DNA from 3 places in the Aeribacillus sp. FSL M8-0254 genome. Region 2 is predicted to be linked to each of the others. Evidence: riboswitches for the same ligand, from Rfam matches in the RefSeq annotation. Region 2 holds a riboswitch; each other region holds the start of a gene.
What was found. Region 2 has a riboswitch for cobalamin ahead of metE (5-methyltetrahydropteroyltriglutamate--homocysteine S-methyltransferase). Riboswitches for the same ligand answer to the same signal wherever they lie in the genome.
Positions count from the first base shown of each region.

Region 1: another riboswitch for cobalamin. It lies ahead of NSQ44_RS14455 (ribonucleoside-diphosphate reductase subunit alpha); the one in region 2 lies ahead of metE (5-methyltetrahydropteroyltriglutamate--homocysteine S-methyltransferase).
Region 3: another riboswitch for cobalamin. It lies ahead of NSQ44_RS06445 (ABC transporter substrate-binding protein); the one in region 2 lies ahead of metE (5-methyltetrahydropteroyltriglutamate--homocysteine S-methyltransferase).

Region 1 covers NZ_JBBOZY010000001.1:2,980,546-2,990,440, reverse strand. Annotated here, with positions in the region: gene crcB (fluoride efflux transporter CrcB) at 1-94, opposite strand, end outside; gene NSQ44_RS14465 (hypothetical protein) at 181-471, opposite strand; gene NSQ44_RS14460 (ribonucleotide-diphosphate reductase subunit beta) at 658-1,701, opposite strand; gene NSQ44_RS14455 (ribonucleoside-diphosphate reductase subunit alpha) at 1,714-3,978, opposite strand; cobalamin riboswitch at 4,115-4,293, opposite strand; gene NSQ44_RS14450 (Hsp20/alpha crystallin family protein) at 4,427-4,867, opposite strand; partial or broken gene NSQ44_RS14445 (transposase) at 4,964-5,199, opposite strand; gene NSQ44_RS14440 (globin-coupled sensor protein) at 5,648-6,937, opposite strand; gene NSQ44_RS14435 (DUF1657 domain-containing protein) at 7,656-7,862, opposite strand; gene NSQ44_RS14430 (alpha/beta-type small acid-soluble spore protein) at 7,938-8,153, opposite strand; gene NSQ44_RS14425 (hypothetical protein) at 8,475-8,648, shown strand; gene NSQ44_RS14420 (hypothetical protein) at 8,732-8,929, opposite strand; gene NSQ44_RS14415 (YheC/YheD family endospore coat-associated protein) at 9,056-9,895, opposite strand, start outside.
Region 2 covers NZ_JBBOZY010000001.1:3,644,810-3,654,704, forward strand. Annotated here, with positions in the region: gene NSQ44_RS17620 (nicotinate phosphoribosyltransferase) at 1-844, opposite strand, end outside; gene NSQ44_RS17625 (glycerophosphodiester phosphodiesterase) at 1,155-1,985, opposite strand; gene NSQ44_RS17630 (biotin/lipoyl-binding protein) at 2,278-2,559, shown strand; gene NSQ44_RS17635 (TrmH family RNA methyltransferase) at 2,601-3,302, opposite strand; gene nfsA (oxygen-insensitive NADPH nitroreductase) at 4,270-5,019, opposite strand; cobalamin riboswitch at 5,399-5,598, shown strand; gene metE (5-methyltetrahydropteroyltriglutamate--homocysteine S-methyltransferase) at 5,739-8,036, shown strand; gene thiE (thiamine phosphate synthase) at 8,235-8,885, opposite strand; gene thiM (hydroxyethylthiazole kinase) at 8,902-9,708, opposite strand.
Region 3 covers NZ_JBBOZY010000001.1:1,315,573-1,325,467, forward strand. Annotated here, with positions in the region: gene NSQ44_RS06425 (FAD-dependent oxidoreductase) at 334-897, shown strand; gene NSQ44_RS06430 (cell wall hydrolase) at 1,202-1,783, shown strand; gene NSQ44_RS06435 (DUF1540 domain-containing protein) at 2,009-2,167, shown strand; gene NSQ44_RS06440 (N-acetylmuramoyl-L-alanine amidase) at 2,266-3,711, opposite strand; cobalamin riboswitch at 3,907-4,087, shown strand; gene NSQ44_RS06445 (ABC transporter substrate-binding protein) at 4,199-5,170, shown strand; gene NSQ44_RS06450 (FecCD family ABC transporter permease) at 5,133-6,194, shown strand; gene NSQ44_RS06455 (adenosylcobinamide amidohydrolase) at 6,196-7,659, shown strand; gene cbiB (adenosylcobinamide-phosphate synthase CbiB) at 7,656-8,639, shown strand; gene cobD (threonine-phosphate decarboxylase CobD) at 8,599-9,678, shown strand; gene NSQ44_RS06470 (bifunctional adenosylcobinamide kinase/adenosylcobinamide-phosphate guanylyltransferase) at 9,672-9,895, shown strand, end outside.

The DNA of each region.
Region 1 (9,895 bases), 660 kb from region 2:
AAGATCCGGTCCAAAAGCTGGAAGTCCATAGGCCGACACTGTATCGAAGGCAGGCACCTGCTATCCCGCCCAAACCGACTAATAAATAAATCATTATATTCACCTCGCAATGGTGGAAAACAACATAGTTCTTTTTAGCCAATATGATTTTCTTAATCTTCGTGAAAACTATATTTCTTTTTAGGGCATCGCCTTTGTAATTGCTTCTATAATGAACGCAATACAAGCTAAAAAGATGGTCAGTAAAGTTGAACATAACAATATGTTTCTGATGACGACAGCAGCTTTGTCGCATCTGCTGAAAGTTTGAAAAGCAAAATATACAAAGATGCCTAATAGAATCGAGGCAAACCAACTTATAAAGCCTGTTTTTGTAGCCAATTTTTGCCAATCAAACATCCAAAAATATAGAATAGCGAAATGAATTGTTACTAACAAAATTGACATTATGATCAAGGTTGATTTTAACATAGATCCCCTCCGTACATATTATACCATGGCATGGAAAAATGGGATGCTTAGGTTCCCAAAAGGATAAGCTCTTTTAAAAGAAAGTAGTTGCTTATCGAACAATTCTTTCATAGCATTCCTTTTGGTTTGGCAGCAGATAAAAAAACGGGCAGTCTCTGCTGCCCGTTATCATGAGAACGTAAATTTTTACAACTCATCAAAGCCGTTATCAATCGTGTTGACTTTTGTATATTGTCTCGATTTTTGTTCAAAGAAGTCTGATTTTCCTAAGTCCACTTCTTCGTAAGCCCGTATCCATTTCAAAGGATTTGTCCGATAGCCTTCAAAAGGACGTTCGAATCCCAGCTGATTGGCACGGAAATTCGCATAAAATTTAATATAGCTCTCCACATCTTTTAAATGCAGGCCTTCAATGTCATTGCCGATAATTACACCGGCCCATTCGATTTCCAGCTCGGCTGCTTTCAGAAATGTTTTCGAAACGAATTGTTTCAGTTCATCTGTATCATATTCAGGATATTGCTCCAGCACCGCTTTGAAAATTTTTTCAAACAAACCTACGTGTATTTGTTCATCACGGTTAATGTAGTTAATCATCGTGCTAGTGGCTACCATCTTTTGGTTTCTGGCTAAATTATAAAAGAATGCGAAACCGGAATAGAAAAATAAACCTTCCAGTATGACATCAAAGACGATCGATTTCAACAAATTCTCCACATTCGGATTTTCTGCAAATGCTTTATACCCGTTGGTGACAAATTCATTTCGCTTCCTTAAAACCGGTTCGTTCCGCCAATATTCAAATACTTCATCCTGTACGTTTTTAGGCACGATGCTTGAAAGAATATACGAATATGAATGGTTATGAATCACTTCCTGCTGAGCGAGCAAGATCATTAAGGCGTTTATGCTCGAGTCTGTAATATAATCAGCAACTTTTCCGGCATAATCGGTTTGAATGCTGTCTAATAAAGCTAAGAGGCCGATAATTTTTAAAAATGCGTCCTGTTCTCTTTCTGAAAGCTCAGGAAATTGCTTCACATCTTGAGCCATATTGATTTCAAAAGGTGTCCAAAAGTTTGCGAGCATCCGTTTATATTTTGGATATGCCCACGGGTAGGCGACATCATCCCAATTGAGCACGTTGGAACATTTTCCGTTCACTATTGCTGTTGAACGGTTTGGTGCATCAGGATCCATAATAACTCGTTTTGTTAATGTTTGCTCCATATGAATTCCTCCTTAACTTGCACATGATTCACATTCATAAATGTCGCTTGATGTCGAACGGACATAATACGTTGTTTTTAATCCGGATTTCCAAGCTGTCAAATGAAGCTCCAGCAATTCTTTCGCTTTAATCGTGTTTAGGACGTAAAAGTTGAAGGAAATGGACTGGTCAATATGTTTCTGGCGCACCGCATTTTGTTTAATGCTCCATGTTTGGTCGATCAAATAAGCGGATTTATAATACCAAGTCGTTTTCGCATTTAAGTCGGGAACGGTAACTGGAATTTTGTAGTCTTTCTTTTCCTCTGAATAAACTTTTTGGAAAATTGGATCGATGCTTGCTGTGCTTCCGGCTATAATGGAGGTCGATGCGTTCGGTGCGACCGCCATTAAATAGCTGTTGCGAATCCCAAAAGTCTGCACTTTTTCCTTTAATTCCTGCCATTTTTTTGACGTATAACCGCGGATTTCAAAATATCGCCCTGTATCCCACTCCGAGCCTTTAAAGAGAGGGTATGCGCCTTTTTCTTTTGCGAGCTCCATACTCGACTGAATGGTTAAATACGCAATTTTTTCATATAATTGGTCGACAAATTGGACTGCCTCGTCGCTTTCCCATGTAATTTCCTTTAGTGCAAATAAATGATGCATGCCAAACGTTCCAAGACCGATTGCACGGTATTTTTCATTTGTAAGCTTTGCCTGTAATACCGGAATGTTATTTAAATCGATAACGTTGTCCAGCATCCGCACTTGAATAGGGATTAAACGTTCCAGAACGTTGTCTGGGACAGCCCGTGCCAAGTTGATGGAAGAAAGGTTGCAGACGACGAAATCGCCGGGCTTTTTCACAATGACAATTTTTCCATCTTCAACATATTGTTCTTCAACAGTAGTAGCACTTTGATTTTGCGCAATCTCTGTGCATAAATTGCTGCAATAAATCATGCCGGCATGCTTGTTTGCGTTTTTTCGATTCACTTCATCCCGATAAAACATAAAAGGCGTTCCCGTTTCAAGCTGGCTGATCATAATCCGTTTCATTATTTCAATCGCAGGCACTTTTTCTTTAGATAAGGAAGGATGATTCACGCACTCAAAATATTTTTCCCGAAAGCTGCCGTTACCTTTTTCTTCATCATAATAATCTTCCAGACTGAATCCCATGACTTTGCGAACTTCGTGGGGATCGAACAAATACCAGTCCCCGCGCTTTTCAACTTGCTCCATAAATAGGTCAGGAATGCATACACCTGTAAATAAATCATGGGTGCGCAGCCGTTCATCTCCGTTATTTAATTTTGCATCTAGGAAGGCGAAAATATCTTTATGCCAAACATCCAAATAAACGGCAATTGCTCCTTTTCTTTGGCCGAGCTGGTCGACGCTCACTGCCGTATTATTTAATTGCTTCATCCAAGGAATGACACCTGATGAAACTCCTTTGAACCCCCGGATATCGCTTCCGCGGCTTCTGATTTTCCCTAAATAAACTCCAATGCCTCCGCCGCTTTTAGAAACATTGGCAATATCAGTGTTCGAATCATAAATGCCTTGAAGGCTGTCGTCTACCGTATCAATAAAGCAGCTTGAAAGCTGACCGACTGATTTTCCTGCATTAGCCAATGTCGGTGTTGCAACCGTCATATATAAATGGCTCAGTGCCCAATACGCTTCCTTTACAAGATGCAAACGTTTGGACGGATGCTCGTTGATCATTAACGTCATAGCGATGATCATAAAACGTTCCTGTGGAAGCTCAAATGTTCGTTTATAAAAATCTTTAGCTAAATACCGGTCGTAAAGGGTCCTTAATCCGATGTATGTAAACAGCTTGTCCTTCTCAGGATCAATGGCATTTCCCAGCTCCATAATTTCCTCTTTTGAATAATGCTCTAGCAAAAGAGGGCTGTAGATTCCAAGATCGGTTAATGTTTCGATTAACAAATAAAAATCGCCGTAGCCCGGTTGGTTGTAATTTCTGTTTTGGCTCGCTTCATAGTAAATTTTTTCAAGAAATACGTGTGCAGCTAAAAAAGTCCAATCCGGCTCACTTTCCGAAATGTTTGCTAAAGCTTCAATAATCAGCAGGTTTGTAAATTTTTCAAGATCATCAATCTGCTGGTATTGTAGGGTTGTCGACACTCTCTCGCTGTATTCATGAAAGGAAAGGGATGGAAACTTTTTTTCAAGCTGTCTTAGATAAAGCTCCCAATCGCTCCTGTTAAAATGATTTTGAAAAACCTCGTATAGATTTAATGCTTTCGTAATATTCATCAAACATCCTCCTTATCAAAATAAAAAACCGCTCAGGAAGCTGAGCGGATCAAACGATGATTAAAAGGGAGGCAGTTTACAAGGCGAAACTACTCCATTCAAACCATCGTTTCATCTTCCCAACCCCCGAAGAATTAGAAACGTTCGGACAAAGGCAGGTCTCCTGACTCGTGCTTCATCCTACTTTGAATCCTTCCCATACGAAACGTACAGTGGATTATTCATTTCGTAGCACTCACAGTTGCGGGGACAGTTCCGGATTCTCACCGGATTCCCTTTTAAGCTGAAAACAGCACCTTTGTCGTTAGGTTTTCAATATATAGTATTTAATTGTTTTTGATTACACAATATATAGATTTTTGATGTTATATATTCATCATAATCGTACTTGGCGAAAATTGCAATAAAAAAGTGAGGCTGATTGAAATTTTGCAACCTCACGAAACAATTAATGAAACTGAATATCAATTTTCTTTTTGTTGTTTTCGGTTTGTTTTGGAATACGGATTTCCAAAACGCCATTTTTATATGTCGCGCTCACTTCTTCTTCTTTTACATTTGCCGGCAATGCAACAGCGCGGTGAAACCGCCCGACAAACCGTTCGCGTCTATGCATTTCTTCTTCCTTTACTTCTTTGCTTCTTTGAATTGTGCCGCTGATCGTAAGAACGTTGCGATCAAGATGAATGTCAACGTCTTCCTTTTTTTCAAGGCCGGGCAAATCACACGTAACAATTACTTCATTAGCAGTTTCATGAATATCAAGCCGGGGGGTATTCATAGTCTCAAAATTTTCAAAAAAATGTGGAAAGCTTTCAGAAAAAATGCGGTTCATATTTCGTCTAAATTGATTAATCTCAGAAAAAGGATCGTAAGGAATGAGAGCCATATGATTGTTCCTCCTTTGATTTTTTTTACAGAAAATATTATTTGTGTTGGGAAGAGAAATATACATAAAGCAAAGTTTAAATTACTGTTTTTAATCTTCTACCGTATCTCGACGAAGTTTTACGTATAAACCATCCAAATATAAGACGGAATAACGCTTATGTAGAGGACGAGTGTGCCATTTCTCGATGTATTCCTTCACGACATCGGTCATACGACTGATCGTTGCAGGAGAATAAGCATTCCAAAAATTCGTTCAATAAACTTGCCAATCTCCCGCGTACTTATGCCACTTTGATACATCTTGATGACAGCTTCTCCGAGCCAGCCGGTTTATTTGAAAATACTGATTTTTCTGATTTCTTCATTTAAGAACGCAGGAACAGAAGTTACGCAGATAGTATTTTCTTACAAAAAAGAAATCACTGAATAATGCTGATATCCAGCATAAATATCTTGGGGTATAAAAAAATCAACACATACTATTTGTTGGGATACTATGTTCAATATATGAACATATGTCCTCATTTTTTAACCTTCAAGCGACCAATTGGATCTCCTTTTACGACTCAACTATTTTAGCGGATAAAGGTTGTTCAGCTTTTTGAAGATTCATCCAAATAAATAATCAAGGGGCTGTCCAGAAAGTCAAATCCCCATTGAAAACAAAAAATCATAAACACCGATATATCAACGTTTCTAAAACATTCATGGGGGCGTCCATAAGTCGTAAAAACGACTTATTAGACACCCCCTTTGTCGCCAGCTTGAAAAAGGACCTTTATATATGATTGGCCAGCTTTTTTAAATGTTCTGAAGTCTCATTGATTTGCGCAATGAAATTTGTTATATCATCAATGATTTCAGCAAAGTTTTCGAGTTCATTTTTCGTCTTTTCAGTTTGTTCTTTATTTTTGTCGAAGGCATACAAAATATTGTCGAAGAATTGGTTCATCTCTTTCATTCTTTGCGAACCATTGCCTGTAAGCTCTGTTACTTCCACAATAGATGAAGCGGTATCGTTAATTTTCGCTCTGATTTCCTCAATTAAATTGGAAACGCCAAGCACGGAATTTTTTGTTTCTTCCGCCAGCTTTCTCACTTCACTAGCAACAACAGCGAATCCTTTCCCGTATTCCCCTGCGCGCGCTGATTCAATTGCGGCATTTAAAGCCAGCAAGTTAGTTTGTTCAGCAATAGAAGTAACAATCGAGACGACATGATTAATTTTTTCAGAAGTTTGTTCAAGCGACTTTATTTTTAAAGCAATATCATCTGTCCGTTCTTTTATATTGACCATTAAATCGGAGTGAAAATTCAAGTCTTCTCTCCTTGAGCTGACCTCTGCTTCGGTTGATGCCGCTGTTTCAAAACGATCAACTGCAATTAAGGCAAATTGTTTGGATTGTTCGTTAATTTTTTGTATAGCTGAATTGGCTGATTCAATAAGATCAGCAAGACGAATGGAGGTTTGGGCGATGTTTTCATGAAGCTCCTGTTTTTCCTTTTCGATTTTTTGCCGTCTTTTTAAATACTCCTCATTATATGCTTCCAGCACAATTTGCTGTTCAAAGTTTAACATTTTTGCAATGGTGACCACCGCTTTATGATAATCTTCCTTCGATGGACACGCTTTCGCAACAACAGAAAAAATAGATTTCTGTAATTGCTGGAATGAACTCATGTACCAGATGGAATCTAATCCAATGCGGACGTGGGCCACAGCAATCCGCTTCATTCTTGTTATATCTGCATCTGTCAAGGATCCGCTAAACATAAGCAGCACATGTTTTTTCAATCTTTCCTTCTGCTTTTCGAGCGAGCTGTATTTATTAATCAAGTCAATCAAAAATGGTTCTTGATGGAGAGCGTCATAAAATGAATCAATAATATACTTTATGTTTTCTTCAATCGCATCTTTTAATATAAGAATGCAAATAAGATCATCCTTTGTCAGGTCGACCATTGCTAATTGCCTTTGATATTTTTCATCTGTCACGTCAAGTTTTACTTGGTAAAGATCCACTTGTTTTTCAAAAAGTGATGGAACTTGTTTTCTTTTTTTAAACATTTGTTGATTTCCCCTTCAAAATTCATTATTAGTGTCCATTGTATATATCGGCAGCTAAATAATAATTTTTTCGATTATTTTTAAATTTTTATTCAAATTCGTTAAATTTTATATCCGAAAATGAACAATGTTTTATAAAGGCGAAGATTTTAGGATGGTGTAAAACAACAGAAAGACTTCATATTTGCCGAAAAGCACATTCTGAGCAAATAGCCTGTAGATGATGTTGCAGCTGGCGGCATGAATCAAGAATTTTTTTATAATCGACAAATTGCGCGTGCAGACAAGACTTCCTTGATGGCGCTTTCTTTAACAAAATGATCTTCAGTTTTTTATTCCTTCTCCCAATATTTAGATACTTTAGTAAAAACATGAAACATATACCATATTTTTGTTTTTTTCTGAATATTAAATCGATTGTTTGGCAGTCTATCTCAATGTGATGATCTAACGGATATCGAAGGTTTTTATAGACTTTTATTACTGCAATTGTTTTTAGAAAGATCAGATTTTAAAAGCTTATAACAGCTGCTCGAACGAAATCAGGGAAACACGACACTTCGTGAGTGGATTTGAAAGTTGAAGAGAGGGCGATTTTCCTTTAATGGAATCAAGCTTGGAAGGAATAGAATTAACAGAAATAGAAAGAGGGATCTGAATTGGAAGGGTTCAAGAACAAAATGGGAAATATCAGGAGAGTGAATGGTCCCCTCCTGATTTATAGCTGTTTAAATTGCGGCTCTTCGTTTTGAATGTAATTTAGCCTCGCTTTTAAATGGTCAAGCACTTCCTGTTGTTGTTTTGCAAGGTTTTGGTATAACTGCTTAGCTTGTTGATCTTCTGTTTCCAGTGCGAAGCTATGTAAGTTCGCAACCGCACTTTCACAGCTTGAAATAGTTTCCATCAATTTTGTACCAACTGTCATTTGAAAAACCTCCTTATTCTCAAATAAAAGGAGACACGGGTAGTGCCTCCATAGCCATGAATATAAATTTTTTAGTTATTGTTGTTGGAAACCGCCAATTTGTTGTTGAGCAAGTGCAACTAAACGCTTTGTGATTTCTCCACCAACAGATCCATTGGCACGGGAAGTTGTGTCTGGTCCGAGATTTACACCGAATTCTGTTGCGATTTCGTATTTCATTTGTTCAAGCGCTTGTTGTGCACCAGGAACTAAAAGTTGGTTAGAGTTGTTGCTTCGGTTTTGTTGAGCCATAATTTTCAACTCCTTGTGAATTTTTTTTTGGCTGGGTTAGCTGGAGTTGCACCAGCGTGAATCAAAAGATTCACTGCCGAACTCGGCTTAACCCATCGGGATGTATGCTGTTCATTAAGTAGTATGAGTAGGATGTAAAAATCTATTCGAAATGAGAAATGGTAATTTCTGTTTTGTGTCGTTACTCTGTAAATCAGACGAGAAAGGGAACATTATACATAAATCAATAACAAATAAAGGAGTTTTCACATGCGAGCCTGTCCGTTATGCAATGGATTTCAGCAACTTCATAAGTATTGTTCCAAATGCGGAGGCATTTTATTGGATGCAGGGAAAACTACTGACTATTTAGATGACTACAGTGCTTATATGGAAATGGACTTGATGAAGCTTTTAGATGGAAAAAGAGATTCACTAAACAATCATCAATGCATACATCTTTTATATTGCAGCCAATGCCATGAAGGAGAGCATGCAATCATTCAGGAAACATAACGAAAGGGGCTTTTAAGCTTTAAGCTCTGAATTCTTTTACAGCTAAAATTTAAAAAGCCTGATGTGTTTTTCAAACATCAGGCTTACTTTCCGTTATTTTTCTCTATGTCAAAAGGCGGTTCTTCTTCCTCGAGGTCCCTTGTTTCTTCAATATTGGTCGCATTGTAACGGTAGTGAACAGATCCTCCTGAAAGACCTTCATTAATCATTCTGTCAATGTCCATAAACGATTGATCACGACCTTCATATAGCGAATCTTTTACTTCCTTATCCTTATCCATAACCGTATTACCCTCCTTATTCACTGGAATTATTCATTAGGTTGCTCAGGAAAAGGTAAAATTATAAAAAGAATGTATGATATCATGGATGATTACAAAAATTTGTGGCTTGTGCATCCGTTTTTATCAAGTTTTTTTGAAATCGATTCGATTTTTTGCTAAATGATGGAACAATTTGCTTAGATGGACAATTCCGTTTTGGAATATGTCTTTTTCATCGAACACCATCGGTTTCGAATTAACCTCATAAATAAAAATATTTCCTTTTGTATCAATTCCAGCATCAATAGAAAATTCCCCAATGAATTGAAAACATTGAGAGAGTGTGCTGCCAATTTCATGGCAAATAATTTCCAGTTTTTTTGTATCGACACGGTTTTTGACAAAGGAGAAGGGAAGGATAGTGCCTCCATGTACTACATGTGTTGTAATGTTTTTAGATGCGCGCACGCCAATTCCCGAAATAACATATTGGTTTTGACTGTAATGAACGAGAATGCGCAAGTCGTATTTCTGACTGTTAATCTGATCGGAGATGATCTCCTGCTGCATCATATACGGCTCGTTTAGAATGTGTTTTATTTCTTTCCAAATATTTTCCAATGAAAATTCATTTTTTATAGAATTTACCGTTTTGATAATGTAGTTATGTTTGGATTCGGCTGTTATTTTAATGATTCCTTTCCCTTGGCTTTGTCCAACAGGCTTTAAATAAACGGAGGGGTATTTTTCAAAAAATGTATAAAAATCTTGTTTCGATGTTACTAATTGCGATTCAGGTATGACAGGAAGAAGGTGCTTATTTTTTTGCAAACAAGTAATGACATCCCATTTATTAAAAAAATGTCTGTTGAAATAAGGGATGTTTTTTTTGTTTAAAGAGCGGAAAACGAAATCTGTTTTTTGAACTGTATCGCGAAACGGATAGCGATTATAGACAACATCTGGATATAGAAACTTTTTTTT
Region 2 (9,895 bases):
CATCATCAAGCATTTTTCTCGCTTTTTTGGACAGATATGCCAAATCCCCGCTGTCAAGGCGAATACCGATAAAATTAATTTTATCGCCAAATTCTTTTGCGACCCGAATGGCATTCGGAACACCGGAGCGAAGCGTATCATATGTATCCACCAAAAAAACGCAGTCTTTATGAGTACTTGCATATTTACAAAATGCAACATATTCATCACGATACGTTTGAACAAATGCATGTGCGTGGGTTCCGGAAACAGGAATTCCGAAAATCTTCCCTGCTCGGACATTGCTTGTCCCATCGAAGCCGGCAATATAAGCTGCACGGGTTCCCCAAATAGCTGCATCCATCTCATGGGCTCTTCTTGTTCCAAATTCAAGCGCTGATTCATTTCCAATAATTTGTTTAATTCTTGAAGCCTTTGTTGCGATAAGCGTTTGATAGTTCACAATATTTAAAAGAGCTGTTTCAATAAGCTGCGCTTCCCCTAGAGGGGCTTCCACACGCAAAATCGGTTCATTTCCAAATACAAGCTCTCCTTCTTTCATGGACCGAATCGTGCCGGTAAAACGAAGGTTCTCCAAGTAACGGATAAAATCTTCTTTGTAATTCAGCTCTTCCCTTAAATAAGCAAGGTCCTCTTCTGTGAAGCGGAAATTTTGTATATAATCAATAATTCGTTCCAGGCCGGCAAAAACAGCGTAACCGCTCCCAAAAGGAAGTCTTCTAAAAAACAACTCAAAAACTGCCTTTTTTTGGTGGATGTCATCCCTCCAATACGATTCGACCATGTTGATTTGGTATAAATCGGTATGGAGCATCAAACTATCATCATTATACATTTTCATCATCATGAAACCCCCATAATATTTAATCGCTGTCTGTTCCATACGGAATGTTGAAATGTCCAAGAGGCCCATTTGTGTCTAGCGGCGATGACAGATGGATGAAGCCTGTTCAGCAAAAATTTGAAACCTTTCAGAGCGGGCATCCCCTTCAAGCTTCCTTGCAATCTATCAGATCTTTCTAACGGGCTTAATCGTTGAAACAAATCTCAAGGACGAATCTCCATTATATTATGAAAGCACTAACCGTATTGTACTCCTTTCTATACCGTCATTCAATATTTGCCAAAATTAGTGTCCATTTTAAAAGCCGAAATTACCTAATCCTGCTTCTTTTACTATGAGAGGGTGATTTTGGCAAATTTTTCAAATAATCGGGATAATCCGTAATAATTCCATCGACATTCATGGCCATCAAATGTTGAATATCGTGTATATCTCTAGCTGTATAAGGCATAATTTTCATGCCGCTCTGATGAATCATATAAACTAATTTAGGGGTTACAAGCGCTTTATTCGGATTGATATATGTCGCAAATGCTGCATATTGTTGTAAATGCTCCTCCGTAATAGCGCCATGTCTATATCCGATGAGCACTCCAAGAGAAATCGACGGCAAGACACTGTGGAATTCCTGTAAAAAAGCGGTATCAAAGGATTGAACGACCACATTCAGTTGCTGATCCCCTTTTTCGATCAGTTCTTTTGCCAACCTCTCTACAATGCCGAACTGCTTTTTCGGTTCTTTAACTTCTATTAAAAAATTGATCTTCCCCCTGTATTTCTTAAGGACATCGCATAAAAGCGGTATTTTTTCTCCGGAAAATTTTCGATGAAACCAGGCTCCAGCATCAAATTGTTTTAGTTCTTCATATGTGAAATTTTTAACTAAACCTGACCCGTTTGTTGTACGATCAATCGTTTCATCATGAATAACAGCGAGCAACCCGTCTTTCGTCATCCGTACATCCAATTCTAAATAATCCGCCTTCATGTCAATAGCGAGATCAAAAGCTGCAAATGTGTTTTCCGGAGCATATCCAGATGCTCCCCGATGTGCGACGGTAATTGTTTTGTTAGGCTCTTTTTGAAAATGAAATATTTTATAAAAAAAGCGGTGAACATAATAACGAACATAATCAAGCATGCATAACCATCCCCGTTTTTTTAGATTTATACTAAATAACAATCACTTACATTAATTTATAACATTTTTTTTACAATTTTATTTTTCTTTTGCAGGATATTTCGTTTTGGAATAGAATAGTATTTAGAATATAAAAAATTTTTAATTAACGCATCTTACAACACACCATTGTTTCCAGCCTGCACCTCATGATGAGAAGTTTTGGCCAAATCTCCTCTTCATAACACCCATTTCGCTTTTGTCCCGGATTATGCCCTATGCAAAAAATCTTAAGTTCAAGGAGAGTGATGGGATGATTAGAAAAGACGTGATGACAAAAACATGGGGAAATAAAGAAATTGTGACAAGTCCGTTTTATGGTGTCATAAAAAAAATTATGACCGAAGCAAAAAACCGGATTTATGAATGGGAACCGTTGTTTACCATTCAAACGGATGAGGGTACTCTTGTCCAAATCAGCGTCGGTATTGGAGGAATCATTGACAAGCTGTTCGTCAAAGAGGGAGATCGGGTTATTCCTGGAGCAGTCTTAGCATATATTGATGAAGATTTAATAGTCACTGGCAGCGATTAAGAATTAGGACCCCTAAGAAGAAAAAAGGGGTCCAGTAATAGCTACTTGTATTGAGCAACAATTTTTCTCAACCGGTTATTTAACGATTTAAGCATCCAATCCCGAAAGATCTCCTGTTTTTCTTCCAATGTTAAATAATACTCGGCGCCAGCTCTCCCCTTTGCAAGATCCGTTATATGTTTAATTGACAAGGCAGCAGCAACGGAAATGTTTAAGCTTTGCACAAATCCTTTCATAGGAATTACAAACGTTCTGTCAGCCATGTCAACCGCCTCTTTTGAAACACCGCTATGTTCATTTCCAAAAACAAGGACAGTCGGTCTGCTTACATCAAGCTTTTCAAGAGGAACAGCCTGTTCACTCAAATGGCTAACATATATTTGATATCCTTTCTTTTTTAATTGACTGATGGCTGCACAAATATCTGATTGATAATCAATTGTCAACCATTTGTCTGCACTTTTCGTCACCAATTCATTAGGGGCAAAAGGCGCTCTTCCGGTTACAACCGTTACATTCTGCACGCCAAAAGCTTCGGCAGAACGAAGAACAGCCGCTTGATTATGGCCGTCATCCACCGCTTCCAACAATATGGAAACGTAACGAGTCCGTTCCTTCAATACCTCATATAAACGATTCAGCCTTTCCGGCACAATCATATCAAGAATTTGGCGATCCTCATCATTTACAATCTTCTCTTTCAGCAATAATTCCACAATATTATTTTCTTTATTAACATTCACATCCCTTTACCTCCTTGAAAGCACGTGCGGGCAAGAAGATCGAACGTTCTCATTTATTATACGTCTTCTCCAAAAAAAATCTACCTCCTATAGCTGGACACGTTATAGATCAGGTTAAATATAAACAGTTTATCCACATTATCTTTGTACTGTTTCGTTCGTACTCATTAGGCAAAAACCCAAAGTATAAACATTTGTTTTTTAAAAGAAGAGAATTTCCGCAAAGCTTCTTTGTATATATCAACGTATATTCACAGGAAATCCCCCTACTATAAACAGCTTTTACACATATTTTATCCACATATCCACATTAGCTATCCACATTTCGTATTGGCACATTTGTTCCCTACTACATATATGATTAAATAATTCACATTTGTTGATAAACTTATCCACTTATGCACAGTTTACAAACAGAAAACACTCAATTGCTTGTTTTGAACAAAAAAATCCCGAAAAGAGGTTTCGTAACCTTTTTTCCGGACGCGCTTATGTTAATAGTGATGTTGATGGCCAAAGGACATAACCCATATAGACCCTGCAACAATGACAATGGCGATATAGATCCCGTAATAAATCATTGTTGCCTGCCAAGAACCGCTTTCCCTCAGGTGGACCGCCGATCAATTGTTTTTTCAGGGTATTTTTCCTATATTCCCCAAATAAAAGATAATGGGAGAGTGTTTTCAAGGAGCAAAACTGGATAAGCCGAAAAATGACGGTTTCCATTCATTATTTCAAAAGCTTATAACCGATTTATCATTCTAGATGTGCTTAAGTAAGAAAAGAAGAAATGGGTAAGCAGCCGGTCTCAAATCTTAGAAGCGAATGCCAGAACCTTGCCTGGAAAGGGGAAAAATAAACAAATTCATGCTGAAAAGAAGAATCGGGATCAATGACAAAAATACGATTTTCTGTTCAAAAATAAAGCTCCTATCTTCATAAAATCGAGATAGGAGCTGAAGCTTCAGTTTAAATTCAATCCTTTTTGCTCAACAAATTGCTTCATGTACATTCTTGTCGGATTCGAAAGCATGCGAGCCATTTGACCAGTCCAAGTATCTTTGCGAATCCCGTTTGTTCGCTGATCATAATAATTGGATACTATTTCATTATATTGTTCAAGCTCGCGCACATATGCTTCTTGATCTTGCTTATATTCTTCCTCATGATAAATATGCTCAAAAGGTATTCTTGGTTTTTTCGCCGTTTCTTTTGCAGGGTAGCCGACAGTTAATGCAAAAAGAGGGATGACCTTGTTTGGAATTTTCAACAGCTTCGATACTTCTTCTAAATTATTGCGGATGCCTCCGATGTAGCAAATGCCGAGTCCCATTGACTCAGCCGCTAACGCAGCATTTTGAGCGGCCAGTGCAGCATCAATGAGAGCTACCATAAATTTTTCAGTGCTCCTCAATGAATCTTCTACATTTTTGCCTTCCATTTCACCAATGACTTCATGACGGTGCAAATCAGCGCAAAAAATAAATAAATGTCCGCTCTTCTCTACGTAAGCTTGGTTTCCTGCCAGTTCAGCGAGCTTTTTTTTCGTTTGTATATTTTTCACCCCGATAATGGAATAGGCTTGCATGTAACTTGAAGTTGAAGCGGCTTGGGCGCATTCGACAATTAATCGGATTTGCTCATCTGTCAAAGGCCGATCCTCAAAATGACGAACGGAACGGTGATTTAAAATGGTTTTGATAATGTCGTTCAACATAATCATCCTTTCTATGATCCCACTTATTTTTTGAAAAATCACACTTCTTCCAATCCAAGTATTAACATGAAAATGCTGCTCTTTCAAATGATTCGTATTGAAAAATACGTTTTTTATAGCTCCTTTTTCAGTGAAAGCTCCAAGCACCTAATTTTACCATCGCAACGCTCCTGTATTGTAAACAACAAAATTTTTCGAATTTACGTTATTAGAAAAATTAAATTTTAAAAACGACCCTATAAACATTTCACAATTTGTATGTGAATTCCTACTTCTGTCCATTGATTTCCCAAAATAGGGCAGCACTTTTCTGAACTTAAAAAATAGGGATTGAAAAAACAAAAAAAATCATCTATTCTGATAATTATAGTTTCATATAGTGTTCCAAGCAGCAGGTGCGTCATATTGCATCCGGCAATATGCGCTTAAAAGGGAAGATTGGTGAAATTCCAACACGGTCGCGCCACTGTGATGGGGAGCTTTCGGCCAACATCCACTGTTTCAATTTTGAAATGGGAAGGAGGATCGAAAGCGATGATCCTAAGTCAGGAGACCTGCCTGTTGTATGCACTGCCACCTACGCGTCATAGGGAGGAGTGATGAAGCCATGTTGAGATTTAAGCCCTTCATGTATCTCAACACGAGTTAGAGTCCACAATTCCCTCTTTTACGCGTAAAAAGAGGTTTTTTTATTTATGTGTTGAGATACAAATCAAATGGGGGTGTCAATATTGACATTAATTAGTTCAAATCTTGGCTATCCAAGAATTGGTGAAAGAAGAGAATGGAAAAGAGCGCTGGAATCATTTTGGAACGGAAACATTTCAGAAAGCAGCTTGGAGGAAACATTAAAAGATATACGTCTTCTCAATCTGAAAAAACAGAAGGAAAAAGGAATAGACCTGATTCCTGTCGGAGATTTTTCATTATATGACCATGTCCTCGATACTGCTTTTATGTTTGGGTATATTCCTTCTAGATTCCAGCATATGGAGCCGACTTCATTAAAAACATATTTTGCAATGGCTAGAGGCTCTGATGAAGCAGAAGCAATGGAAATGACCAAATGGTTCAACACAAACTACCATTATATTGTTCCGGAGCTTGAAAATAAAACGCCGGTGTTAGTTAAGAACCGTCTGCTTGAACTTTTTCAGGAAGCGAAAAACGAGCTGAATATTGAAGCAAAACCGGTTTTGCTAGGTCCAATTACTTTTTTAAAGCTGGCAAAACAATACGATCAACACGATTTCCATAAACATTTGTCTGCTTTAATTCCTGTTTACGTCCAATTGTTGACGGAACTTGCTCAGGCCGGTGCGAAATGGGTGCAAATTGATGAGCCGATTCTTGTACAGGAGCTAGATGATTCATCGATTCCTTTGTTTAAAGAGGTATACGATGCTTTCCACAAAGCGCTTCCTTCGTTAAATATCATTTTGCAAACATACTTTGAAAGTATAACCCATTATCAAGAAATTGTGTCTCTTCCTGTCGCTGCAATTGGCCTGGACTTTGTACATGATCATGGCGTCAATCTGTCGAACATCAAAACGCTCGGCTTTCCGAAAGACAAAATTCTCGCAGCTGGTTTGATCGACGGCCGCAACATTTGGAAAGCATCCTTAGTATCGAAAGCTAAGGAAATCGATGATCTTGCGCAATATGTAGATATTGACAGATTGATCATTCAGCCTTCTTGCAGCTTGCTTCATGTACCTGTCACAGTTCAAAACGAACAGAGCTTGCCGTCCATATTGAAAAATGCTCTTTCCTTTGCTGATGAAAAATTGGATGAAGTAAATGAACTCGCTCAATATGCAAAAGGGAAAAGAACGATCGATGATTTAAAACAATATGACCGCTCTTATACGGATTTTATCCATTCTTCCTTTCGGACAAATGAGAAGGTTCAAGAGGCCGCCAAAAATATCGGAGCATATCCAACGAAACGCTTGGATTATACCGAACGGCAAAAACTGCATAAAAAAAGATGGAATCTGCCGATTTTACCAACTACTACGATCGGAAGCTTTCCGCAGACGAAAGAAATCCGGCAAATCCGCTTAAAATGGCGGAAAGGCGAATATACAAACAAGCAGTATGAATCGGTCATCAATAATGAAATAAAAAAATGGATTGACATTCAAGAGCAGCTCGGTTTAGACGTATTCGTCCATGGGGAATTTGAACGGACCGATATGGTCGAATTTTTCGGGGAAAAATTAAATGGAATTGCTGTTACGAATAACGGCTGGGTGCAATCATACGGGTCACGATGCGTGAGACCGCCGATTATTTACGGAGATGTAGCATTTGATCAGCCGATGACCGTAAAAGAAAGCGTATATGCACAATCACTGACAAGCAAGCCTGTTAAAGGGATGCTGACAGGACCTGTCACGATCCTAAACTGGTCATTTGTGCGCAATGACATCGACCGTATAAGCGTTCTTCGCCAGCTCGCCCTTGCCATTCGCGAAGAAGTGCTAGCTTTAGAGAAAAATGGAATAGGCATGATTCAAGTTGATGAGCCTGCATTACGTGAAGGATTGCCTCTGAAACAATCAAAACAAAAAGAATATATCGAAGGAGCTGCTGAAGCCTTCAAGCTCGCCACCAGCTCTGTTCGCCCGGAAACACAAATCCATACTCATATGTGCTATTCGCAATTTGAAGATATCATGGAGGCAATTGATGACCTTGATGCGGATGTCATTTCAATTGAATCTTCCCGAAGCCATGGAGAGCTTGTTCATGCTTTTGAAACGTATCAATATAAAAGAGAGATTGGCTTAGGCGTATATGACATTCACAGCCCGCGAATTCCATCCGTTGAAGAAATGGCAAAAAATATCGACCGCGCCTTAGCAGTGCTTGACGTGCGCCAGTTTTGGGTTAACCCTGACTGCGGCCTAAAAACAAGATCAGTGGATGAAACGATTAGTGCTTTAAAAGTCATGGTCGAAGCTGCGAAAACCTATCGAGAAAAAATAACTGCTGCACAAATTTAAGAAAAGTATGGCCCGATTCTCTCAGCAGTCAAATCCCGATGAAACCGGCAGAAATGTCAGTTTCTATACTTTCATTTAAAAAAGGAGCCTTGCCGCTCCTTTTTACGTTTATAAAAGAAATCCCCTTTCGCCGACTTTCAAAAGCCGAACCTATATGTAAATATTTTATATCCACAAAATCTTATTGAAAAAAATGTTTCACATCGTTGCTTTCTTCAGTTGAGCTGCACTTTCCTTAACATCATCCGCTAGACAAATGGCAGAAATGACGGAGATGCCGTCTGCTCCGCTAGCGATCACCTGACCGGCGTTGGCGATGTTGATCCCGCCAATTCCGACAATAGGGATGTCGATCCCTTGTTTGCGCATGCTTTCAATCAATTTTGGGCCTTGTGGCTTTTTTGCATCCTCTTTCGTGTTTGTAGAAAAGATTGGCCCCACACCGATATAATCAGCGCCTTGGACAACCGCCTTTTGCGCCTCTTCAATTGTATGTGCAGAAACGCCTAAAATTTTGTCACCGATTTTTTTCCGGACAAGATCAGCCGGTTCATCCTCTTGCCCGATATGAACGCCGTCTGCATCTAGTTCAATAGCCAGATCAACGTCATCGTTGACAATAAACGGAATGTGATGTTTTTGGCAAATAGCCTTCAGCTCTTTTCCAAGCCGCCATTTTTCTTCGCCTGTTAAAGCCCTCGCACCTTTTTCACGGTATTGAAAAAGCGTAATTCCGCCCGCAATCGCCTCTTCAAGCACATCAGCAGGCTTCCTTTTGCAGTTTACACTGCCCATAATAAAATACACCTTTAGCAGCTCCCGCATTTTATTTGCCGACACTCGCGCCATGTTTATCACCTTTGCTTTATTTTTTTATAAAAGACCCTTTTTTCAGCAACTCGTCTCCCGTCACCTTTGCCAGCTGGTTCAATAATTCGATTTGAAAGCTTCCAGGACCTTTTTCTTCCGTTAAATCAAATGCGATTTCTGCAGCGACCCCATAAGTGACGAGGCTGGCTACTGAAGCAGCAAGAAAGTCCTTTTCAACGGCTGAAAAAGCACCGATAATGGAGGTCAATAAACAGCCTGTTCCGGTAACTTTTGTTAAAATTGGATGGCCGTTTTGAATCAAATACGTTGTCTTCCCATCCGTTGCCACGTCTTCTTTTCCGGTAATGACTGCAACTGTATTCAGCTCTTCGGCCGCTTTTTTGGCCAGCGAAACAGGATCAGCAGCTGAATCCACCGCATCCACCCCTTTCATTGCAAGCTTTTCACCTATCACATTGGCAATCTCAGGTGCATTCCCGCGAATAACTGAGATGCGAACCTCCTTTAATATTTCCCGAACAGCTTCCGTCCGGTAAGGGGTGGCGCCCGCACCGACAGGATCTAAAATGACTGGAACCCCGTGTTCATTCGCTGATTTTCCTGCAATAATCATTGCTTCGATTACTTCAGGAGATAATGTGCCAATATTTAAAACGAGCGCGCCGGATATTTTCGCCATATCCGCAACCTCTTCCTTTGCATACGCCATAACCGGAGAAGCGCCGATCGCCAGCAAACCGTTTGCTGTAAAGTTGGTGACGACGACATTCGTAATGTTGTGGACGAGAGGATTTTGGGCGCGAACCTTTTCTAGCGCCAAAATCAATTGTTCTTTATTCATTTTCTCACTCCTTCTAGAAAGCTAAAGCACCTTGCCCAAGCTGCAAAGTGCATCATGTATTGGAAATTATTCCAACAAATTCCGTAATTCCCCAACAAATTTGAACGATAAGACAGAAGAATTTGTATTTTCAGGTTGATGCCAAAAGTTCTGCACCTGCTTTTTTATGATAATTTCTGCCAATCAT
Region 3 (9,895 bases), 2.3 Mb from region 2:
TTTTTATTACTTGGAACCCAAAGTATTTATTTCAGACTTCTTCCTCCGGCGAACTTATGTAGCAGTTTTGTGGAACATTGCACATTGGGGTGTCGGAAGCCGCATAGCGAATTTTAATAGCGTTTTTTACTGTATTCTTAAAATAGATCAGTTGGGGATAAGCGGTTTTTACTTCGGGACCTCCAGCCTACAAAAGGTTTTATGTTCAGTTGGAGAAGGGAGATTATATATGAATTTTTTAATGTTCAGAATTGGTAAGCAAGTTTCTTTACATTTTTTTTCGATTGCGCTTACAATAAAATTATAAACATTTTTTGCAAAGGAGGAGTTTAGATGTACGATGTGATTATTGTTGGTGCCGGTCCTGCGGGGGCAAGTGCTGCGTTGTTTACGGCGAAGGCTGGAAAGAAAACATTAGTTTTAGATCACGATAAATCAATGACGAAAAGGGCATGGATCGAAAACCACTATGGTGTTTTAGAAATTACAGGTCCTGATTTAATCGATATTGGGAAAAAACAGGCGGAAAAGTTTGGAGCAGAAATAAAAAACGAGCAAGTGGAAACAATTGAAACAAAACAGGATGGACACGTCGTCAAAACCGATGGCGGTTCGTATGAAGCGAAGCATGTCATTTTAGCGACAGGAGTATTGACGGATTTAGCCGAGAAAATTGGATTAAAAACAAAAGACGGAACAGAGCCTCGCATCAAAACAATATTCGATGTGGATTCAAATGGAAAAACAAATATTGACGGAATTTGGGCAGCAGGTACAGCTGCTGGCGTAAGTGTACATACAATCATTACCGCAGGTGACGGTGCAAAAGTGGCCATCAATGTCATCAGCGAGCTGAATGGCGAACGGTACGTCGATCATGATATATTGAAAAATTAATTTCAAAAAAGACAGGACATTCATTTGTCTTGTCTTTTTTTATGATTTAAAACTCGAATATAGGTGTAAGTCCAAAATATGTAAAACTTTATACCAATGGGAAATTGTTATGGAAAAATATCTCTTGTGCAGGGAGTTTCTAAAAGAACAAAGTACAGTGTATTCAGCAAAATGTTTCCAAAAGACATAAGTAAACGCCGAACCTTTGCTGGAATATTTATGAATAATATGAAAAGATTTTTTAATGAATTCTAGATTAGAAGATGTTAGGGTAATAGAGAGCGAAAAAAAGGAGGTAGGATTTATGAAGAAAATAAAAAAATTCATCTTCTCCTCATTTATTGCTCTTGCTGCCATTGTTTTCACCGGACAAGGAAGTGAGGCAAGCGCTGCCTATTCGGTGAAAGAAGGAGATACACTCTGGAAAATTGGTCTAAAATACGGGGTTTCAGTTCAAAAACTAAAATCCGTTAACAATAAAACAACTGATGAACTATATGTTGGAGAAGAGTTGACGATCCCGCCAACGATCTCAGCAAGTGAAAAAGATTTATTGGCTAGATTAGTAGAAGCAGAAGCAAAAGGAGAACCATACGAAGGAAAAGTTGCGGTTGCCACTGTTGTACTAAATCGCGTAGACAGCCCTTTATATCCTGATACAATTACAGAGGTTATTTATCAAGATCGCCAATTTACTCCTGTAGCAAATGGAGAGATTAACAAGCCTGCAAGTGAGGAATCCAAAAGAGCAGTAAATGAAGCTTTGGCATTCCACGGTTTAGGTCAAGGCTCCCTGTATTTTTATAATCCGAAAAAGACGGACGACCAATGGGTTCGAACTAAAAACACAACAATTGTGATAGGCGATCACGTCTTTGCGAAATAAGGAAGCTGCTGCTTATCAGCAGCTTCTTTATTTTTTATTCCAGCACAACCGTTCCTTATGAAAAAAATCGAATCAAGCAAGGACGCTGGATTAAAATATTTTTCATCCCGTCATACTTTTTTTCCATGTGATGCATATTTTTAAAAAATTGTCATTGTCAAAAACTATTTGTGTCGTATCAAAACACCTTCCGATGGCAATTCTATAATTGGGAGGTGACATGCGATGGCACAAGACGTTTTATGTGAAGTAAACAACTGCAAATATTGGGCGGATGGAAATAGATGTTCAGCTGATTCCATTTATGTTGTCAGCCATTCGGGGAAAACCGCCAAAGATCAAAAGGAAACGGATTGCAAAACTTTTGAACCGGAAACTTTCTAAATAATGGAGAGGGCCGAATTCCATTTCGGCTCTCTTTTATTATTGATAATGATTTTCAATTTTATTCACGTTAATTGGAAAATAGATTAAAAAAATGATCATACATGTTTGTTTAATTCCGCAATCATGGAGGAAAGCTGTTGAACAGCGAATTGAAGGTTGGAACGGTAAATCGATAAAATCATTTCTCCGTAACGATCTCCAGGAACTGCCCACTTTCCATTTAATTCTTTCCAAGTGGTAGCTGATCCGCGCTTCACATAATGAAATCTTGGATCTACAAGCGGCTCATCACTTGGAAGAGGCTTTGTTGTCGCATAAGCAAACAAGTGCTGCAAATGAGCGAGAACTCCTTCTCTTGGTGTGGAGAAGCTTGCTCCTCGGACATTCGGGCCTGTCGCTCCAATTCCGGCAAAATTGTTTTGGCTGCGGTCGACAACCCCGGTGAAGCGAAAATAGTTCGTCTCATGAATGGCTTGTGCGTAAGCGATATCACCGCGTATTCCGTATAGTTTGCTTAATTGGATATATAAATCACCCAGTTGAGGTGCATCTGGATTCGTATTTTTTACGAACTGATCCAACAATGTTCCTGATAAAAGCGGTTCTCCTAAAATAGAAATGTCTTCTGTAGCGGATGCTTGCGGCTCTGATGTAGACAGCAAGCTGGCTAGTTGATTTTGCCTTGGCGGATTTGCTCGCTGCTCTTCGGGAGTTAAAATAAAAGCATCTTTATAGCCCAGCTGCACAAGTTTTGCCAGTTGCTCCTTCGCATTTTCCAAATGTTGAAAAGCCCCTGCTTGAACACGGTAAAAACTTGTGCCGTTAACATTAGCAGGTGAAATAAAACTGTCCACGTTTTTTCCCTTCAGTTCCTTTACGCGTTGTTCTGCATTTTTACGCTCTTTGAAGGAACCGGCAATCACTTTGTAAAGCGTGTTGTTTGAAACAGGAGCCGACGGTTTTGTCGACGGCTTTTTTGTTGTGCTTGCCTTTCTCTTTAAATTAAGGGCTTTTCCTATTCCTTCCGCCACACTGGCGGCAAAATCACTTATAAAAGCAGAAGAGGTTAACAATTTGATATCGTTAGGATTATCGATAAATAATGTTTCCAAAAGAACCGCGGGCATTTTCGTTTCTCTCAACACAAAAAAATTGGCGCTTTTTTTTCCGCGGTCCTGTACGTTATATTTTGGCCCGATTACGCTCATAATATGATTATGAATGATGGAACGGTATTGAATCGTTTTATTAGATGCACCGCGGTTGTAAATATAGCTTTCAAATCCTGTTCCGCCCCCTGAATTGACATGGATGGAGCAGAAAAAATCGACATTTAGTCTGTTTGCCAAACTCGTTCTTTCTTCTAAACTGACAGTGCGATCGTTCGTTCGTGTCATCACGACATCTACTTGAAAGTTTTCTAGCAAATGGTCTCTGGCTATTAAGGCAATAGTCAGCGTAAAGTCTTCTTCTTCATAGCTTCTAAATGTTGCACCAGGATCACTTCCACCGTGGCCTGGGTCTAAAAGAACGACTGTCACTTATGGATCCTCCTTCGTTCCTAAAATCAATTACCCATCCATTAAAATTTTATTCATTTTTACGGTAATCGGTTCAAATCAACACGGTTGAATTGAAAACCTTATAAAAAGTCCAATATAAAACTTGACATAGCATTTTCACATTTCTTCTACCAGAACGGATTTGAATGATGTATAATTACATTCGTCGACAATTTCATTCAAAAGCAAACAGGTGCCGGCACATAGCTGCCAGCTTAAAAGGGAAGTTTGGTGAAAATCCAACGCGGTCCCGCCACTGTGAATGGGAGCAACCTGAAAATGCCACTGTGTCTACGGGAAGGTTCAGGGAGCGATGACCATGAGCCAGGAGACCTGCCTGTTTGATCACGCCTAAAAACCCTACGAGGATAGGGAGGTGTTTGAAAACAGAACAAAGCGATATGCTTGTTTTCAGACATCTTCTTATCAAAAAAAGAAGATGTTTTTTTATTGGAGGAGGAACGTCATGAAAAAGTTTTCTGCACTGTTTTTATCGTTATTGCTTTTAATTGGACTTCTAGTTGGCTGCGGACAAACGAATAATGCAGAACAAAAAGAAAATAACAGCAACGCGAGCGAACAAACATCCAAATTATTCCCAGTTACAGTGAAGGACGCATTAGGTGAAGATGTAACAATCAAGGAAAAACCGGAGCGGATTGTTTCGCTAATTCCAAGCAATACTGAAATTGCCTATGCTTTAGGGTTGGGTGAACAAATTGTCGGTGTAAGTGATAATGACAACTATCCGGAAGATGTTCAAAACAAAGAAAAGGTTGGCGGGATGGAATTTAATGTTGAAAAAATTATTTCTTTAAAACCGGATCTTGTTTTAGCGCATGCTTCCAGCGCCCATAACTCGCAGGAAGGGCTGAAGCAGCTGAAAGATGCAGGAATAAATGTTTTTGTAGTAGAAGATGCCCAATCATTTGATAAAGTGTATGACTCCATCCAAACAATCGGCAAAATTACAGGGACAAGTGACAAAGCCGAAGATATTGTGGCTGAGATGAAAACGAAACTGGCGGATATTCAAGAAAAAGGAAAAACGATTCCGGATGATCAAAAAGTGTCTGTTTTTGTCGAAGTGAATCCCGCACCACAAATCTATACGACGGGAAAAGGAACGTTTATGGATGAAATGCTAACGATCATTGGAGCAAAAAATGCAGCGGGCGATCAAGAAGGCTGGCCGCAAATGACGGAAGAAGCCGTTGTAAAACTGAACCCAGACGTCATTGTGACGACATACGGCTATTACGTCGATAAAGCTGTTGACCAGGTGTTGGCACGAAAAGGATGGGAAAATGTATCAGCGGTGAAAAATAAACGGGTTTACGATGTGCATTCCGACTTGGTGAGCCGCCCAGGCCCAAGATTGGTTGAAGGAGTAGAAGAACTTGCGAAAGCAATTTATCCGGATGTCTACAAAAAATAAACATGTGGTCGCCTATACGGCGACCGCTTGTTTTCTTATTTTTTCCGTCTTTTTAGGAATTTCTATCGGAACGTTTCACATCACGTTTAAGGATATTTTCCAAATAATTTTCAATCAACTGTTTCATACCGGTTTGGCGCCGGACATTGATGAAAGCATGAAAAGCATTGTGCTTGATATTCGACTTCCTCGTGTCGTTTTAGCCGGACTTGTCGGAGCCTCGCTTGCAATGGCGGGGGCTTGTTATCAAGGGCTTTTGCAAAACCCTTTGGCAGATCCTTATACGCTCGGTGTTTCATCAGGTTCTTCTTTAGGTGCTGTACTTGTTCTTTTTTTCGGCATTCAAATTCCTTTTTTCGGCTCATTCACTTTGCCGGTTGTCAGCATTTTTATGGGTTTTTTAACGATTTTGGCTGTGATTTTGTTCGCCAATTTCATTGAAAAAACGATGAGGATTGAAACCATTGTGCTGACCGGAATTATTTTAAGTTCCTTTTTAAGTGCTTTCATTTCGTTGATGATTGCCCTGACAGGAGAAGAATTGCGACAAATTGTCAACTGGCTGTTAGGAAGCGTTGCGATGCGCGGCTGGGGATACGTTTTGATGCTTTTGCCGTTTTTTTTAATCGGGTCCATTTTGATTTTTGTAAACGGAACAGAATTAAACGCTCTGTCCTTTGGCGAAGAAAAGGCGAAGCAACTTGGGGTCCATGTAAAAAGGAGAAAGCTGTTTATTTTAGCATCGTCCTCTTGTTTAGCTGGTGCAGCCGTTGCCATCAGCGGAACAATCGGGTTTGTCGGTCTTGTCATCCCACATGTAAACAGGCTGCTTTGGGGAAATGATTACCGGCATCTTCTTCCTCTGTCCGCCATTTTTGGCGCCGCTTTTTTAATTTTGGCGGATCTCGTTTCAAGAACGATCGTGTCGCCGACAGAACTTCCGATCGGTGTGATCACGGCTTTGATCGGCGCTCCCAGCTTTGCCTTTATTTTAATGAAACAAAGAATGGAAAGAAGAGGGTAACATGCTGCAAGTCAAGAACATTTCGGGAGGCTATGAAGGGCGAAAGATTATCGAAAACCTTTCCTTCTCAGTAAAAAAAGGGGAAATATTTGGCATTTTGGGGCCAAACGGGAGTGGAAAGACGACACTATTAAAAATGATCAGCGGGATTCTTCCGGTTAAAAGCGGGACGATCGAGCTTGCCGGCAAACCTCTTTCTGCTTATTCTCCGAAAAAATTGGCGCAAAACATCGCTTCATTGCCGCAAATCCCAACGCAAATGTTTGATTATACCGTTTGGGAGACAGTGGCGCTCGGCCGTTATCCTTTTCAAACGGGTTTCTTCAAGCGGTTGACGGGAGAAGATGAACAAATCATCCAAAAGACCATGGAGCAGACGAATATTTCCCACTTAAAAAATAAAGCGATCAATGAATTAAGCGGCGGGGAAAAACAGAGGGTTTTTTTAGCGCAGGCTCTTGCACAAAACCCCGTTTTGCTTTTATTAGATGAACCCACGAACCATCTTGATATTTCCCATCAAAAAATCATGCTTGATCAGTTGAAAAATTGGACACAATCAAATGGATTAACGGTTGTCTCAATTTTTCATGATTTGAATTTAGCAAGCCTTTATTGTGACAAACTGCTGTTATTAAAAGATGGAAAAGCGGTTGCCGTTGATAATCCATCTGTCGTGATGAACGAAAAAACGATTGAACAGGTGTATGGTGTTTCGATTGTCAAACAATCACATCCGGAGCTTGCCCGCCCGCAAATGCTGCTTATACCCGAACAGAAACAGGAAGAAACATATAAAGTGACAAAAAAGGACATTGTTCAGACGAAGGAACTCATCTATTTAAAAGCGGCATCGCCGCTCAAAACCCTTTCATCTGCCATTATTGGCGGAGGATTTGGCTGGCACAGCACTTTTGTCAACCGTCATGTCGATAAAAGCTACAATTGTCAAGACAGCCGTTCGGAAATGGCCGATTTTCTGCAGAAAAACGGGTTTGATCAACATGCAACAGTCGCCATGATGACAGCGGCTTGTTTGGAAGATGGGGTAGTCAGCGAGCTTGAAGCAGAAGGAGTCTCCGTTGTCATTGTTGTGACAGCAGGACTTTCCAATGCAGTGGATGCAGCAAATAGTATAAAACGGAATGGCATAGCTTCAGGGACGATCAATACATGGATTTTGATAAACGGACGGTTATCTGATCAAGCATTTATTGAAAGTGTGATGACGGCAACAGAAGCCAAAACGAAGGCGCTGGCTGATGAAAAAGTGTTGGATCCTGTCTCCAATACGATTGCAACAGGCACTTCCACAGACAGCATATTGGTGGCTGCCACGCAAAAGGGCATTTTTCATCAGCACGCTGGCACGATCACAACACTTGGAAGATTGATCGGCAGGGGGGTATATGAGAGTACAATTCAAGCGATTCAGCTAAATAAAAAAAGAAGGGGAAGGACATGACAGAACATGTAATTGCGATCATGCTGGCGTTTGTAATCGATCAAATCATCGGGGATCCGAAAAATGCCCCCCATCCCGTCCGCTTGTTTGGCTGGTCTATTGCGTTTTGCGAACGGCGCCTCAACAAAGGGCGCTTTAAGAAAGAAAAAGGTATGGCGATGATCATGCTGGTCGGTTTATTTTTTATGCTGGCCGCTTTTTCAATTGTGTCATTTTTCTCTAGGCTTCACCCAGCAGCGGGCATTTTTGCGGAAGCGGTGATCATTTCTTTTATGATAGCGGAAAAAAGTTTGCGGGAAGCAGCTTTGGCAGTTTATGAACCGCTTTGCCAAAAAAATCTCGTTTCGGCAAGAGAAAAGCTGTCATGGATTGTCGGCCGCGATACGGCAGATTTGCCAGAATCGGAAATCGTTCGGGGAACGGTGGAAACGGTAGCGGAAAATACGAGCGATGGCATTACCGCACCGCTTTTTTGGGCGCTGTTCGGCGGAGCTCCTTTTGCGGTTTTGTACAGGGTCGTCAATACTGCGGATTCGATGGTAGGCTATCAAAACGAGAAGTTCGCTGAATTCGGGTTTGCTTCCGCCAAGCTGGACGATTTGTTGAATTACCTTCCGAGCCGTCTGACAGCTTTCATCATGGTACTTGTCAATCATCCGGTAAAAGGGATTCAAAAGCGGGAATGCTTTTCCATTCTGAAAAGGGATGCACGCAAACACCCCAGCCCCAACAGCGGATTTCTTGAAAGCGCCATGGCTGCTTTGCTGGGTGTATCATTAGGGGGAATCAACCGTTATCAAGGGAAAATTTCTAATCGCCCTAAATTGGGAGACGGGGTTTATTCTCTAGAAGCAAAACATATTCCAGAGGCCATTGATATTATGAAAAAAACAGACAGGTTTTTCTTGCTATTTTTCATGATCGGAGGTGTATGCTTCGATGCTGCCATCACATGGAGCCAATCCATCTTATCTTTATAAATCATTGAACATCCGGATGCCGGAAAACATCATCGATTTCAGCGTCAACATCAATCCTTTCGGCCCGCCTGAATGCATCCGCAAAAACTGGGATCACTTTTTTCCGTTTGTTGCCGATTATCCAGACCCTGATATAAGGGAATTGCGAGCGGTAATTGCCGGAAAGGAAAATGTTTCGCCTGAAAATATATTAATCGGAAACGGTGCCGCAGAACTTATTTTTATCATTGCAGCCGCCTTGCTGCAAAATGAAGACGTATTGATCGTGGAACCGGCATTTTCAGAATACCGAAAAGCATGCGAACCGTTCTCAAAGAGGATTTCATCCTATGTTTTAAAAGAGGAAGACAATTGGGAGTTGAACGTTGAGGAGCTAAAAACGGCTCTTTCCGGGAAAAAAGCGGTTTTCCTCTGCCACCCCAACAATCCGACAGGCAAAGTATTTAACCGGGAAACATTATTGGAAATCATTCGTGATGCCAAAAAGAAGCATGCGTTTGTCGTTCTGGACGAAGCATTCTATGATTTCGCCTTGGAAAACGTATCAATTCTGAATTGTTTATCATCTTTTTCCAATGTAATCATTTTGCGTTCTTTGACCAAAATGTATGCCATTGCAGGTTTAAGACTCGGCTTTTTGCTTGCCGATGAAACGGTCATCCGGAGACTAAAAAAATTTCAGGTGCATTGGAGCGTCAACGCCATTGGACAGAGGGCGGGAATAGAAGCATTAAAGGACGAAGACTATGTTAAAAAAACAAAAAGAATGATCTCTCAAGAACGGAAGCGAATGTTTGAACATCTCCATGAACTTGGTTTTGTGGTGGCGGACAGCTCTGTCAATTTTTATTTGTTAAGAGAGCAGCCAAAAAAAGATATGCTGCCTTTGATCCGCTTTTTATTGGAAAGAGGTATAGTGCCTAGACATACATACAATTTCAACGGGCTTTCCGGCAAATACATTCGTTTGGCGGTTAAGAGAAAAGAAGAAAACGACCGGCTTCTTTCAGCGCTTAAGGAGTGGAAGGACAAGTGTTGATCTTTGTGACCGGCGGGGTGAGAAGCGGGAAAAGTTCGTGGGCCGAACATTATTTGACGGTTAAAAAGAATCAGGCCAACCGCCTTGTTTATATTGCAACCTCTTTTCCATCAGACGAAGAAATGACAAAACGAATATTGCAACACCAGCTAAAAAGAGCCCAAGGCAAAGAAAAATGGCTGGCAATTGAACAGACGAATGATGTCGGCAAGTTGTC